3 regions of the Neorhizobium sp. DAR64872/K0K18 genome follow, and region 1 is predicted to be linked to each of the others. Evidence: predicted binding sites of a transcription regulator. Region 1 holds the regulator's gene; each other region holds the start of a gene.
The links. Region 1 encodes HrcA, which represses chaperone genes, less so after heat shock. Its sites were predicted from a motif close to GTTAGCACTCNCNNNNNGNGAGTGCTAAC; they were not measured.
Positions count from the first base shown of each region.

Region 2: the regulator HrcA is predicted to act here: its motif matches at 2,634-2,662, upstream of ACQY1P_RS23040 (DUF6290 family protein).
Region 3: the regulator HrcA is predicted to act here: its motif matches at 3,221-3,249, upstream of groES (co-chaperone GroES).

Region 1 is NZ_CP191446.1:268,521-273,553, forward strand. It holds gene rdgB (RdgB/HAM1 family non-canonical purine NTP pyrophosphatase) at 1-63, opposite strand, end outside; gene ACQY1P_RS06765 (VOC family protein) at 72-476, opposite strand; gene rph (ribonuclease PH) at 599-1,318, opposite strand; gene hrcA (heat-inducible transcriptional repressor HrcA) at 1,452-2,531, shown strand; gene grpE (nucleotide exchange factor GrpE) at 2,621-3,259, shown strand; gene ACQY1P_RS06785 (hypothetical protein) at 3,332-3,568, opposite strand; gene ptsN (PTS IIA-like nitrogen regulatory protein PtsN) at 3,708-4,172, opposite strand; gene hpf (ribosome hibernation-promoting factor, HPF/YfiA family) at 4,234-4,806, opposite strand.
Region 2 is NZ_CP191447.1:86,215-91,247, forward strand. It holds partial or broken gene ACQY1P_RS23035 (relaxase/mobilization nuclease domain-containing protein) at 1-2,062, opposite strand, end outside; gene ACQY1P_RS23040 (DUF6290 family protein) at 2,066-2,467, opposite strand; gene ACQY1P_RS23045 (ParA family protein) at 3,018-3,722, shown strand; gene ACQY1P_RS23050 (hypothetical protein) at 3,724-4,170, shown strand; gene ACQY1P_RS23055 (hypothetical protein) at 4,167-4,589, shown strand; gene ACQY1P_RS23060 (helix-turn-helix domain-containing protein) at 4,843-5,033, shown strand, end outside.
Region 3 is NZ_CP191446.1:634,936-639,968, reverse strand. It holds gene ACQY1P_RS08450 (bifunctional riboflavin kinase/FAD synthetase) at 1-790, opposite strand, end outside; gene ACQY1P_RS08445 (TIGR01459 family HAD-type hydrolase) at 804-1,652, opposite strand; gene chrA (chromate efflux transporter) at 1,798-3,147, opposite strand; gene groES (co-chaperone GroES) at 3,306-3,602, shown strand; gene groL (chaperonin GroEL) at 3,662-5,033, shown strand, end outside.

The DNA.
Region 1 (5,033 bases):
CTCACGGATCTTGCCGGCATTGTGGCTGGCAACGACGATCGTTTTCGTCTCAAGCTTGCGCATGAAGGTTCCTATAGATTCCAGAGCCTCGGCTCTGCGCATTCCAGGCTGTTGCCGGCCGGGTCACGGAAATAGATGGATCGGGCGCCGGTCGGCCAGCGAAAATCGCTTTCAATCACGATGCCCGCCTTGTTGAGCTTTTCGACCATTCTGTCAATCGCCGGCCCGTCCATACGAAAGCACACATGCCCCGGGCCTGTCGTGCCATGCGGGGGAACCGGCAGCGCATCATCAGGTGGCGGCTTCAGAGTCTCGGCGCGATTGAAGATTAGGAGGATGCCTGGTCCGCATCGGTAAAACACGTGGCGATCGCCGGCCCGCAACACCCGTTCAAGCCCGAGCAGTTCACCGTAAAAGGCTTCCGCCGCATCGAGATCATCGACATAGAGCGCTGTTTCGAGAATGCCGTCGATCAAAACAGTGGCTCCCTTGTCTGATGCTGCCCCGCCATGAAGGCGGGGGAGAGGTTCGATCGAGAGGTAGTCTCTCCGGAAAGGAAGACTGCCCCTCGCAACTCTTGGATCAGCCAGCGTTGAAATCAGCCGCCGATCGCCTGCTTCTGCAGAGCTACCAGTTCCCGGGTGCCGTCCTGTGCCAGCGACAAAAGGTTGAGGAATTCCTCCTGGCTGAAGGGAGCACCCTCGGCCGTGCCCTGAATCTCGACGATGCCGCCGCTACCCGTCATGACGAAATTCGCGTCTGTCTCGGCGGCGGAATCCTCGAGGTAGTCGAGATCTATGACCGGCTGGCTTGCAAAGATGCCGCACGAGATCGCCGCGACATGGTCTTTCAGAACCTTGTCGAGCTTGATCATCGAGCGGGTGTCCATCCATTTCAGGCAATCATACAGCGCCAGCCAGCCACCGGTAATGGCCGCCGTGCGGGTGCCGCCATCGGCCTGGATCACGTCGCAGTCGATGGTGATCTGCTTTTCGCCAAGCGCGGAAAGGTCGACCACGGCGCGCAGCGAACGGCCGATCAGGCGCTGGATTTCCTGGGTACGGCCACCCTGCTTGCCGGTCGCAGCCTCGCGCTTCATCCGGTCGCCGGTGGCGCGCGGCAGCATTCCGTATTCGGCGGTGACCCAGCCCTTGCCGGAATTGCGCAGCCACGGCGGTGTCTTTTCTTCAAGGCTTGCGGTGCACAGAACATGGGTATCGCCGAACTTGACGAGACAGGAGCCCTCGGCATGCTTGGAGAAATTGCGCTCGAACGAAATCTTGCGCATCTGATTTGTCTGTCTGCCTGAAGGCCGCATCCGTCACTCCCTAAATTATTGTTTCCGCCTTCTAAGGCTCGGAGCCGTCATTTGCAAAGAATTTCCCTTTTGCGGATGCGCAAGTGAGCGACTATATCTGGGAGATGAGATCAGCAGCATGGTAAAGGGGCCAATGGTATTTCCGGGACTGACGGGTCGCGACAACGGCTCCGTGCTTGATGATCGTTCGCGGGAAATCTTTCGCCGCATCGTGGAAAGCTATCTGGAATCCGGCGAGCCGGTCGGTTCGCGCAATCTGTCGCGACTTCTGCCCATGTCGCTGTCGCCAGCCTCCGTGCGCAATGTCATGAGCGATCTGGAAGAGCTCGGCCTCATCTACTCGCCGCATATCAGTGCAGGCCGCATGCCGACCCAGACAGGGCTGCGGTTCTTTGTCGATGCCTTCATGCAGGTCGGCAATCTCTCGGAAGAAGACCGCGCCAGCATCGACCGGCAGATCCGTCCTCCGGATCGCGATCAGACGCTCGAAAACCTGATGGCCGATGCAAGCCTGATGCTGTCTGGCGTCTCGCGCGGCGCCGGCATCGTCATCACTGCCAAGAACGATCCCGTCCTCAAACATGTCGAGTTCATCCGCCTGGAGCCCACCAAGGCGCTCGCTGTCCTCGTTGGCGATCATAATCAGGTGGAGAACCGCATCATCGATCTGCCGGCCGGCGTAACCTCGTCGCAGCTCGGCGAGGCCGCAAATTTCCTCAACGCGCATCTCGCCGGCCAGACGCTGCCGGAATTCCGCGGCCAGATGAAAATGCTGAAGGAACAGGTCGCAAGCGAGCTTCACACGCTGTCGCATGATCTGGTGGAGCGAGGCCTCGCCTTCTGGTCGGGTGATCAGGAAGATGGAAAGCCGGGCCAGCTCATCGTGCGCGGCCGGGCAAACCTTCTCGAAGGTCTGGCTGACGTCAGCGATCTCGATCGGCTGCGTCTGCTGTTTGACGATCTCGAAAAGAAGGACAGCCTGATCGAGATCCTCGACCTTGCCGAAAAGGGGCCGGGCGTGCGGATCTTTATCGGTTCGGAAAACAAACTGTTCTCTCTATCCGGCTCCTCGCTCATCGTTGCGCCCTATCGTGATGGCGAGGAACGCATCGTCGGCGCGGTCGGCGTGATCGGCCCAACCCGGCTGAATTACTCGCGCATTGTGCCCATGGTGGATTACACGGCGCAGCTGCTTGCAAGGCTATCCCGCTAGGATGTTCCCAAGCCCTTGATTTTTTCGCCCCGAACCTCGATATCGGGCGCAACCACCCTTCCAGATTCCAATACGCACCGGAGACCGTCATGACCGACGAAACCAAGAAGAACGGACCTGACGCAGCTGCTGTCGAAAACACGGCGGAAGCCGTAGCATCCGCTCTCGAAGACGCCGCCGATCAGAGCGCAGGGGAAGCCTTCTTCGCGCAGGAGCCCGATCCGATCGATGTGCTCAAGGCTGAAAATTCCGATTTGCGCGACCGTTTCATGCGGCTTGCTGCAGAGATGGACAACCTTCGCCGCCGCACCGAGCGTGAAGTAAAGGATGCCAAGTCCTACGCCGTCTCGGGCTTTGCCCGCGACATGCTGGCCGTCTCGGACAATCTGCGCCGCGCGCTCGACACTGTTCCGGCAGACAAGCGTGCCGGAGCCGATGCGACGCTGACGAGCCTGCTTGAAGGCGTCGAAATGACCGAGCGTGGCATGCTGTCGACACTCGAGCGGCACGGCGTCAAGAAGATCGATGCCGAAGGCGAGAAGTTCGATCCGAACTTCCATCAGGCCATGTTCGAGATCCCGAATGCGGATGTACCCAACAACACTGTCATGCAGGTCGTCCAGGCCGGCTTCATTATTGGCGAACGCGTCTTGCGCCCGGCCATGGTCGGCGTCGCCAAGGGCGGCCCGAAGGTTGAAGCAGCGGCGGCTGAAGACAAGAAGGACTGAGCTCCTTAGAGCCTTTCCAAGAAAAATGGGCGCCTCGGGCGCCCATTTGCGTTTGGCGACCGCGGGTAAGGATCAGTGCGTCGTATCCAGCGAAACATGCGCCAGGGAACGGATCAGGGCCAGTTCCGAATTGAGATGGGCTCGGGTCTTCTTGTCCGCATCGCCGATCAGTCCCTCCTGACCATCGGCAATTTTGAAGATTGCATCGAGCTCATCGAGAAGATGGGGATCCTTGATCGCCAGCAGGATGATAACCGCCTTAAGCAGTCTGTCATTCGCAGCGATCCTGGCACGTATGTCGTCATTCATGTCTATCTCCTTCAACGGGAAAGACATGTGGCGTATTTGACAAAAGGCAATTCTAAAGAGGGCTCGAAAACAAGATTAGCCGCTCCATTCGAGGGCGAACGGGCGGCTTTACTCTATAGAAAAGGAGTATAGAGCCGCCTCAGGCGGCGTGGTTTGCCTGTTCTGCATTCAGAAAGGCGTAGATTGCCGACGCGGAATCGGTCTTGCGAAGCTTGGCAACGAGATCCTGATCGCGCAATACGCGGGCAATACGCGAAAGCGCCTTCAGGTGGTCGGCGCCGGCGCCCTCTGGGGCGAGCAGCAGGAAGACAAGATCGACCGGCTCGTCATCCAGCGCTTCGAAGTCGATCGGCGATTCCAGGCGGGCGAACACGCCCTTGATGGACGATATGCTGCTGAGCTTGCCATGTGGGATGGCAATGCCGTGGCCAACGCCCGTCGACCCCAGCCGCTCCCGTTGCAGGATGACGTCGAAGATCTCCCGCTCGGGAACACCCGTCAGCTTGGCCGCTTTCACAGCAAGTTCCTGAAGAAGCTGCTTCTTGGAGGTCACTTTAAGGGCAGGAACAATCGCATCTTGCTGCAGCAAATCCGCCAAAGCCATTCTTATCATCCTTTTGCCGCGAAGGGCGAAGAGAGCGCCAAAGGCGCTCTCCCGAGAGTTTTTAGTTCTTCATACCGGTGGAATCGATCCAACCGATATTTCCGTCATTGCGCCGGTACACGATGTTCAGCTCCTTTCCAGGGCTGCGGAACAACAGGACCGGTTCGTCCGTCATGTCGAGCGCCATCACGGCGGTCGCAACGGACATGGTCATCAACTGCTTCGTGCTTTCCGCAACGATGGTCGGTGCGAAATCGTCTGGCACGTCGTCTTCTTCATCCGGTACACGGTCCATGACCGTGTAAGCCACTTCGGAAAAACCGTTCGCGTGATTGCCGGCGTGATGGTCCTTCAGTCGACGCTTGTAGCGACGAAGGCGTTTTTCGATCCGCTCCGCTGCAGCATCGAAACTTGCCTGTGGATCATTCGCTTCTCCGGCCGCATGCAGGACGATCCCGGTATCGAGATGCACCTTGCAGTCTGCCGAAAAACGCGAGCCGGACTTCTCGACGATCACCTGACCCGAATACCCCCCGTCGAAGTATTTGGTCACTGCACCGCCGATGTGGTCCTCGATCTTCTGTCGAAACGAGTCGCCGATTTCCATATGTTTACCGGATACACGCACACTCATGGAGTTACTCCTTATTGTCGTGACTTGCATGTTCCAGTCTACGCCAACCGGCCTCTTGATCCAAGCGGTTCACGAATGGCAGGGCCAAATTGGTTTGGGAATTGGTTTAGATCCCGTGTCGCCCGGTCAGGTTGCGGCGGGTCTCTAAACTGCCATTAACGGAATGTCAATCTGTGCGGCACGTGTGGCGAATACCGGGTCGCCTATGACTGCCCTCGATATGTGAG
Region 2 (5,033 bases), on a different replicon from region 1:
GCATGATGAAGCGAGGCCTCAAGGCCCTTCTCATACTGCTCTCGGTTTTCGTCTCCGAGCTCGCCGGCTTCGATATGGGCGAGGCCGGAGCGATAGTGTTCCACATTTTCCATCGCATCGTTACCTGCCTCAACGACAGCCTCTCCATGCTTGGCAACAGCTGCCTCCCTCTGGAGGTTAGCATTCGTCTGCTCTTGCACCTCGGATGCCGTTCTTTCCGGCGCGGCACCACTTTCTCTGGAGACGTCACCAGCAGCGTTTCGTCCATCCTGCTCATCAAGCCCACGCTCCTTCATTTCGAGCATCTGCCTGCGCAGATCGACGATCTCGCGAGCGAGGGAGGACACTTCTTCGAAGCCTGACCGGTCCTCTGGACCAGCGCTGCGCTGAAGGTTGAACAGAGCCGTTTCAACCGTCTTTTCGTACGCTTCGAACTCCGGGCGTGTCTGTTCGCGCATGTCCTTTGCCTCCGACAACATGTCTCTGATTGCTAACATATTGGAGCGGTAATCACCGCCAAAATCCGCATGAATGACCGAACCAGCAGGCGATTGATCCACTTGGACAAGGCCGTTTTCCAGATAGGAGCGATGCTGAGCGGCGTAGGCCGCAACCACTGTGTCGCCAGCGTTGACTGCAATCTTCTGCCAAGTCTCCTGCGCTTTTAGGATGTACTGGCGGCTCCTCTGGCTCGTTGCCACCACGCGTCGACCAGCTCGCTTTGCGTCATATCGCGCCTGTGCCGGATCGCTGGTGCCTACATGCTCGGTTCGACCGTCATGCCTGACGGCGCGAACCTGATTTCGCGTGAAGGCTGGCGGCGTAGCGAACTCGCGCCGATCGGTCATTTCCATATTAATGCCGTGGTCACGCGCCTTCTCGGCCATGACCTCACGCCATTGCCGGAAGGTGGCCGGAGTCGTCTCGATCCGGTCGCCCGATTCCGAACGCATGGTAACGATGGCATGGGCATGAACATGCGGCCGCTTGCCCCCCTCCCCTGCTTCTTTCGGATCGTTCTCCGGATCATGCATAGCGAATACGTACCGATGGCCCGCAAACTGCTCAGCCAGGAAGTCGCGAACAGCTCCTTCGAACGCGACAGCATCCGTGCCAGCACGCGCCGACATGATCACGTGCATCACGTCACGGCTCTTGCGGCTGTGCAGCTCATCCCGCCATTCCTTTTGCACCAGGTCGCCCGCAGCCTTGTCATCGGCAATCGAACGTCCCTGATCGTCTCGAACGTCGTTCCGCTGCGCGATCAGGTCTCGCAACTTGGCAGCGCCATATTCCACGCCGTTGCCATAGCCTGTGAACGAGAAAGCCGCAGGGGCCTCTTTCGCAACGGCGCTGGCGTTGAAGCGCTCCTGAACGATGGCGGCCGCCTTCGCGTCAGCCGTCAGCCGCTCGCCCTGCCCGCTGCGCAGCACGACATAGCCCTCGACCTTCAGCGATCCATTGTTTCGGGTTTCGACAGAGTAAGCGTAGGGTCGATCACCAAAGCCACTGCTGAGAATGTCTCGCACCTTCTCATGCGGGTTCGAGCCGCCGGAAACGCTCACCTCGACGCTAAACGCGCCGATATCGCGGCTCTCGGTCCTGTTTTGGAAAAGGTGATCCCAATCGCCACGGAGACGCGCCAGCTCCTCACGGCCACGCAACGTCTCGCCGTTCTCGTTCTCAACCTTCAGCTCCCCCCTCTGGAAACGTAGTTGAGCATCGAGCCGACGCGGGCGCCACCACCGTAGGAAGCCAGTTTGACAACTGCTGGCTGGCTTCCTTTGGCAACGCTCGCAAGACGAACATCCATTGATCGCATAGCACCCGAACCCGCAGCCATCGTCCTCGAAGGCGATGACACGTTGAATGCTGAAGTCCTCACGCCTCCCCTAGATCCCGAGCCGCCTTTCGACATCCCAACCTGGTGCTGCAGATTCTTCAGTCTCTTCTCAAGCTCTTCCTCGACAGCGCTCCCACGGCCGCCAAGCGTCATTTCGTGCAATAGCGCAGCGCGCCTTTGCTCCCATTCGCTTGTGAAAGTGCCGAAAAAGAACTCCACGGCCTACACCTCGCCTCGGCGCTCATGCCCGGCACGGCGCGAAAGTGTCCGCAGCTCACTCATAACGGCCGCCTGAATCCGCTGGACGTTGCCAAGGTTGATGTCCAGCTCTGAGGGATGGACACCCTTTCCTGCATTCAGGGAGCGGGCTACCTGATTCAAATTGATGCCGATCATCCGCATGTCTTCGAGCAACGCGGCCATGATCAACCTGTCTTCAGCAGTCAGAATGGGTCGAACGCCAGCACCCTCGAGGAGCAGCGAACGGAAAAAAGCAGACACACTCATACCGGTCGACTTGGCCGCTTCTTCGATAGCCGAATGCTCTGCATCGCTGACGCGGACGTTGATTAGACGCCCCTTGCGTTGCTTGGCTGTCGGCGCTTCGATCGTGTCTTCACTCATCAATCAATTAAGCCTTCCCGGAGCCTTGCGACCATCATCGTGGGCTTGTCCCACGATCGCAGTGCAAAATGTAAAACATTTTTGCGTATCCTGCCACTCTAAACCTAAAGCACTATCCCAAAATTTCAACCAAATTCCACCTCTTGACTGGCTACGCTCCGCTTCGCTTCGCACCCTTTCCGTTGGAACGCTCACCAGGGTTCACCGCCAAAACCGCTCTCGAAGGCCTTTGTCTGTCCCTCGTACTCAGGCGAAAGGGACGCTTCGCTCTTCGCCCTTGCGCCCTCCGTGCGAGCGCCAAGTGAGGCCTCACGCGGCTCCGGGGTTCACCACTCGACCCAGACCTTGTAAAAACCACACGACTAACTCGTGTGGTTTCATTGATGTCCAACGGCGTGTGATCACACGTTTGTTTTGATCTTAACCTGCGTGTGTTCACATGTTAGGTTTGCTTCGATGTGAAGATTTTAACGACGATACTGATGTGCCGATTGAACCCACGTCGGATCGCTAGGGGGCGGGGGAACCGTTAGTCTGAGAGGATCGCGCAATGACAATCTGCATATCGCTGGTAAGCGGCAAGGGTGGAGCGGGCAAGACAACCGCCGTAATCCTGGTCGCTGGAGAATATGCGCTTCATGGTAAGCAAGTGCTCTTGGTCGATGCCGATGGCCGACAAAACCTCAATGAGTGGTGGTCCCGTTCCGAGGCGAAAGACAACAGGCCAGACGGCATTGAGCTTCGCACGGCGGTAACCAATGCATCACTTCAGCATATTCTGGAGAACGAAACCGCCGGGTTTGACGTCGTGCTGATCGACTCGCCCGGTCAAGACACCGTGCTACGGGACACGATCATCGCCGGCTCGCAGATCGTTATGACGCCGATCCAGCCAAACCAAGACGAGATCCTTGCTGCTGGCCAGGCAGCAATGGACGTGGCTGACGCCTGCGATCGTACCGGGCGAAACATTCCACATCTCAACTTCAGAACCCGGATTACTCTCCCGGGACGTTCACTGGAAGCCTACCGCCTGATCCGCCCCTTCATCGCAAACCTGCAAGAGCAGGGATATGATTCACACCTCCTTGATACCGAGCTGTATGAGCGGAACCCCTATCGGGACATCAGACTAGGATATGGGACACTGCAAATGCTTGAGCTCAGCGACTCGGTCAGAAAGGCCCGGAGTGAGGTTATGGGCATGATGCAAGAAATTGAACGTTTCCTGACAAACGAGGAAAAGAGGGCGTAAGATGGCTAAAGGGACTTCCAGTATATCTGATTTTCCCGTTGCACCGCGACGGTCACGGGGGAATGTGCCCAATTCAATGTCGCCGCCGGCTATAGACAACGAAGCAGAAAACTTGGTGGCCAGCGATCATCCAGACCAGGTTGCTATCGAAGAAGCTCCAGCGAAGGTCCCTGACGTTCAAGTGCCACAACGGTCGAGCTTGATTCTGCCATCACCGGAGGCTCGCCGGGAGAGAGCGACGAGCAGATCGTTAGAGCGTGAGGCATCCAGAATACGACTGCAGGAGCTGAAGCAGAATAAAGCGCGAGAGAGCAAACACTTCGTCAACTGCCCCCTTGATTACGATACTAAGAAACGTCTGGAGCGAGCAGCCTCTGAAAACGACTTGAAAATGACGGTGATCGTCAAGGCCGCGATTGACCAGTTTCTGAAGGATAATGGTTATTGATCCTCGACCTTCGATTCCTGGGCGGGGTGGCGCTAGGCGCAACTCTTGGATTTTTGATCAACCCTGAAGCGACGGAGAAGGTCGGGATCGATATTCGCGCCATAAAGAGAACTTTTCTCAGTGTCGGCGCCGCTCCACCGGAGCCTTTCAAGCAAACCGACTGGCCAACGGACGATCGCGCCAAACGCGAGCTGTTCCGGTTCGCAATGTGGGACTTCGAGGAACACGGACCGAAGTCTGAGATCCGGATCACAAGATGCATCAGCATCGACCAGTTCTCCCTAGCTTGCGAAATGCGCGTGAAGTTGAGTTGGGTCAGCGAGGAGAGGATCCTCGAAGGCATTTTTCAACCCAATGCCCACAGCTGGAATTTGATTGCTGCGAAGGCGGTGAACAGGAATGCTCGCAGTCAAACTTGACTCGAGGCACAACGCGCCTCTGAGTTGCGCATTTCGATCCCAAGAGAGCAATGTTACAGATCATTCCCCCCAATATTGTTAGGTTTGTGTGACTGGCGCGCAGGATGACAGTGCCTTAATGGCACGTTATGGTGCGTGATATCTGCCACTGGCGGATTTGGGGACTGAGGGAATACCGACGGTGCGGAATCTATCCGACTATATCAATTCAAGGGAACTGGTTGAGACCACAGATCCAGATTTCCAGAGACCCTTGTACCGCCAGAAGGGCTTCGACGGCATTGTCAGCTTCGGGGAGATCGACGCAAAGCTTTCCGCATTCCTCTTAGACGAACGTGCGAAAACTGGTTTGACCCAGAGTGATTTCGCGACCTTGGCTGGTCTCGCACGAGTGGTTTATAGCCGCTATGAACTGAACATTTCGCGCCTTACCGTATCACGAAT
Region 3 (5,033 bases), 370 kb from region 1:
GATAGGTTTCGAGAAGCGGTGCGCCGTCGTCAGTCACCGTCGGGCGGCGGCCGTAGCTTGCGACGCCGTCGTGAAGCGTGCCGTCGGCGCGTCTGAAGCGCACGGCGTAGATGCCGGGCTTCAGTTCCGTTTCGGGGGCAAGCTTCATGTTCGCGGTGGGATAACCGAGCTGGCGGCCGAGCTGTTCGCCGCCGATCACTTCCGCCTCGACCGTATAGCGATAGCCGAGCAGGCCTGCGGCAGCGACGACGTCTCCTTCGGCGATCAGATCGCGAATGCGGCTCGACGAGACGACTTCTGCGTTTTCATCGCGAAAGGCATCCACCAGCGACACCGTAAAGCCGTAACGATCGCCGGCGCCCATCAGGAAGGCCGGTCCGCCTTCACGGCCCTTGCCGAAATGGAAGTCGAAGCCCGTGACGACGGCGCTTGCCCCCAGCCAGTCGGTCAGGATCGTCTTCACGAAATCCTCGGCCGAACGGGTCGCGAAGTCGCGGTCGAACGGGTATTCGATCACCGAGTGAAACCCCATCGCTTCCAGGAGCCGTGCCTTGAGCGGTGCCGGCGTCAGGCGAAAGACGGGCTGGTCGGGGTTGAAGACGGTGCGCGGATGTGGCTCGAACGTCAAGACGAGTGCTGGCACACCGCGGCTGGCGGCAAGTTCCAGCGCACGATCGAGCACGCTGCGATGGCCGCGGTGGACGCCATCGAAATTGCCGATCGCGACGACGCCGCCCTTGAGGCTTTCGGGCAGCGGCTCCTTCATTTCGTTGCGGTGAAATACGGTCATGTCAGGTTCCGGATCAGGCGAGACGCGGCATCCAGAATTTCGGCGCCGCGTTCTCGCTTTTCAGCCATTCCTGCATGATTGCCTCGTCGGTTTCACCATCGACAGCATATTCCGCGATGTGAATGCCGGCACTGATATAAAGCAGGTCGAGGCCTTGCGAAAGCGCGCCACGAACATCGGTCGGCATGCCGTCGCCGATCGCGAGAACCCTCGCCTTGTCGACATCGCCGCGCTCCTGGCGGGCAATCGAGAGCGCCTCGTCGTAGATCGGCTTGTGCGGCTTGCCGGCGACGCGGACCTGGCCACCGAGCTGCTCGTAATAGGCGGCGACCGCACCGGCGCACGGAATGATCCGGTGACCGCGTTCGACCACCAGATCCGGGTTCGCGCAGATCATCGGCACGTTGCGGTTGATGAAGGTGGTCAGCATCTGGGTATAGTCTTCGGGCACTTCCTTCTCGTCGTCGAAGAAGCCGGTGCAGACGACGCAATCGGCGTCGGCTTCAGAAACGATCTCGATACCCAGTCCATCGAAGAAGTTGAGGTCGCGTTCAGGCCCCAGCAGAAACACCTTCTTCGGGCCTTCGGCGACCAGATGCCGGGTGACATCGCCAGACGTGACGATCCGGTCATAGGTTCCATCGGGAACACCGAGGTGCCTCATCTGTTCGATGACGCCGGGTGCGGGACGCGGCGAGTTGGTGATCAGGACGACAGTGGCGCCGGCTTCTCTGGCGGCGGCCAGGGCCGTGCAGGAATGCTGGAAGGCTTCGACGCCGTTATGGACCACGCCCCAGACGTCCGAAAGCACGACATCGTAGCCCTCGATCACGTCGTTCAAATTCTGGATGCGCTTTGCCATGTCAAAAGTTCCTGCCGGTTTTGCCTGCTCGATTAGGAGGCTGACATCGCAAACCGTTGGCGAGATTACAAGGGAGAAGGCGGTGAAAGCGGGCCGCGCGACGCAGATCGCGACAAAACTTCATATTTTTGCAATGGTCCGATCCTCACTGGATCAGGACAATCTGGGCGAGAAAACCCGCCGCCGCGCTGATGGCGAGCACCGGTACCATGCCGAGTTTCAGGACGAACAGCATGACGGCGGAGGCTGCGAACAGCACGAGCGCGATGGGATCGAGGCTGGACCAGACCGGGACGGAAAGGCCAAATCCGATGGGCGGGAAGAGATCGACGTGGCGGACCTCTTTGAACAGAACGTGGAGGCCGAACCAGATTGCGAGGTTGAGGATGACGCCGACGACCGCGGCGGTGATGGCCGACAGCGCACCGGATAAAAGGGCGTTGCCGCGCAGGCGTTCGATCAGAGGGGCGCCCGCAAAGATGAAGACGAAGCTCGGCACGAAAGTGGCCCAGGCGACGAGCAGGCCGCCGATGATTCCGCCCGTGACGGGGCCGAGACCGGAGGCTTCCCGGAAACCGACGAGAAAGCCGACGAAGGACAGGACCAGCACGAGCGGGCCGGGCGTGGTTTCGGCAAGCGCCAGTCCATCCAGCATCTCCCCCGGCTTAAGCCAGCCGTAATCGGCGACTGCGACCTGCGCCACATAGGCCAAAACCGCATAGGCGCCGCCGAAGGTGACCAGTGCCATCTTGGAGAAAAACGCGAACAGGCTGGACAAGCTTTCCGGTGCTCCGAAGGCCCAGAGCGCCAGGACAGGCGACTGCCAGACGAGGATCCAGAATACAAGCGTCGCGATCGTGCGGGCGACACCAGGTGTTTTCGCGCCGGGAGGGCCGTCTCCTTTGGCGACGCCGTCTTGAGTTTGCTGCCCCCCTGCCCGCGTCATCAGATAGCCTGCGAGACCGGCCGCAAACACGACGAGCGGAAACGGCAGGCTGAAGAAGAACAGGGCCACGAAGGCCGCGGCCGCGACGCAGCGCAGGAATGTGGTTTTCAGTGTTCGGCGTCCGAGGCGGATCACGGCCTCCACCACGATTGCAAGGACCGCCGCCTTCAGGCCGAAGAACAGGCCGGCAAGCCATGTCGCATCCTGGTAGAGGACGTAGGCCGCCGAAAGCCCCAGAATGATGGCAAGGCCGGGAAGGACGAAAAGAAGGCCGGAGACGATACCGCCGCGCACGCCAAACAGCAGCCAGCCGATATAGGTGGCCAGTTGCTGCGCTTCCGGGCCGGGCAGCAGCATGCAGTAGTTAAGGGCGTGCAGAAACCGCTCTTCCGAGAGCCAGCGTCTTTCTTCCACCAAAGTCTTGTGCATCATGCCGATCTGTCCGGCAGGCCCGCCGAAACTGAGGGCACCGATCCGGGCAAACACGGCCACGAGCTCACGAAAGCTCGGCGCCGGGCCCGGGTTTTGGTCGTTAAGCGTATTCTGCATGGCCGCTCCTTGAGCCCTGAATTTTTCAAGCCCGTTCTTGACTCAGCTCGCAGCCATCCTTATCTCGGGTCTCGTTAGCACTCTCGATAGATGAGTGCTAAACGTCACTCCGCGGGTCCTTGAGACCCGTCCATGTCATTTGATCGAGGGATTAGACAATGACAAGCACCAATTTTCGCCCCCTGCACGACCGCGTTGTAGTCAAGCGCGTCGAGTCTGAAGAAAAGACCAAGGGCGGCATCATCATTCCCGATACCGCCAAGGAAAAGCCAGCTGAAGGCGAAATCATCGCCGTTGGTCCTGGCGCCCGCGACGAAAGCGGCAAGCAGGTTGCACTCGACGTCAAGGTCGGCGACCGCGTTCTGTTCGGCAAGTGGTCGGGCACCGAAGTCAAGCTCGATGGCGTCGACCTTCTGATCATGAAGGAAGCCGACATCATGGGCATCATCGGCTGATTTTAGCCGACTGCTCTTCTTCCAATATTTGCTGACACCCCTTTTCAGGAGTTCCCAACATGGCAGCTAAAGAAATCAAGTTTGGCCGCACCGCGCGCGAAAAGATGCTTCACGGCGTCGATATCCTCGCTGACGCAGTGAAGGTCACGCTCGGCCCCAAGGGTCGTAACGTCATCATCGACAAGTCCTTCGGCGCTCCGCGCATCACCAAGGACGGTGTTTCGGTCGCCAAGGAAATCGAACTTGAAGACAAGTTCGAAAACATGGGCGCCCAGATGGTCCGCGAAGTTGCTTCGAAGACCAACGACATCGCCGGCGACGGCACCACGACTGCTACCGTTCTTGCACAGGCCATCGTTCGCGAAGGCAACAAGGCAGTGGCCGCCGGCATGAACCCGATGGACCTGAAGCGCGGCATCGATCTCGCCGTTGCAGAAGTCGTCAAGGATCTCCAGGCCAACGCCAAGAAGATCTCGACTTCGGAAGAAGTTGCACAGGTCGGCACGATTTCGGCAAACGGCGACGCACAGGTCGGCCGTGACATTGCTGAGGCCATGCAGAAGGTTGGCAACGAAGGTGTTATCACCGTCGAAGAAGCCAAGACCGCTGAAACCGAACTCGAAGTCGTCGAAGGCATGCAGTTCGACCGCGGCTACCTGTCGCCTTACTTCGTGACCAACCCGGAAAAGATGGTCGCCGATCTCGACGACGCTTACATCCTTCTGCACGAAAAGAAGCTTTCGAACCTTCAGGCCATGCTGCCTGTTCTCGAAGCTGTCGTTCAGACCGGCAAGCCGCTCCTGATCATCGCTGAAGACGTCGAAGGCGAAGCTCTTGCAACGCTCGTCGTCAACAAGCTGCGTGGCGGCCTGAAGATTGCTGCCGTCAAGGCCCCTGGCTTCGGCGATCGCCGTAAGGCCATGCTGGAAGACATCGCCATCCTGACGGGCGGCACTGTCATCTCCGAAGACCTCGGCATCAAGCTCGAAACCGTAACGCTCGACATGCTCGGCCGTTCGAAGAAGGTTTCGATCACCAAGGAAAATACGACGATCGTCGACGGCGCCGGTCAGAAGACCGACATCGAAGGCCGCGTTGCACAGATCAAGGCACAGATCGAAGAAACTTCTTCGGACTATGACCGCGAAAAGCTGCAGGAACGTCTTGCCAAGCTCGCTGGCGGCGTTGCCGTCATCCGCGTCGGCGGCTCCACGGAGATCGAAGTCAAGGAACGCAAGGACCGCATCGACGACGCGCTTAACGCGACGCGCGCTGCCGTTCAGGAAGGCATCGTCCCAGGCGGCGGTACCGCACTCCTGCGCGCTTCGACCAAGATCACGTCCAAGGGCGCGAACGACGACCAGGAAGCCGGCATCAACATCGTCCGCAAGGCGCTGCAGTCGCTGGTTCGCCAGATCGCAACCAACGCTG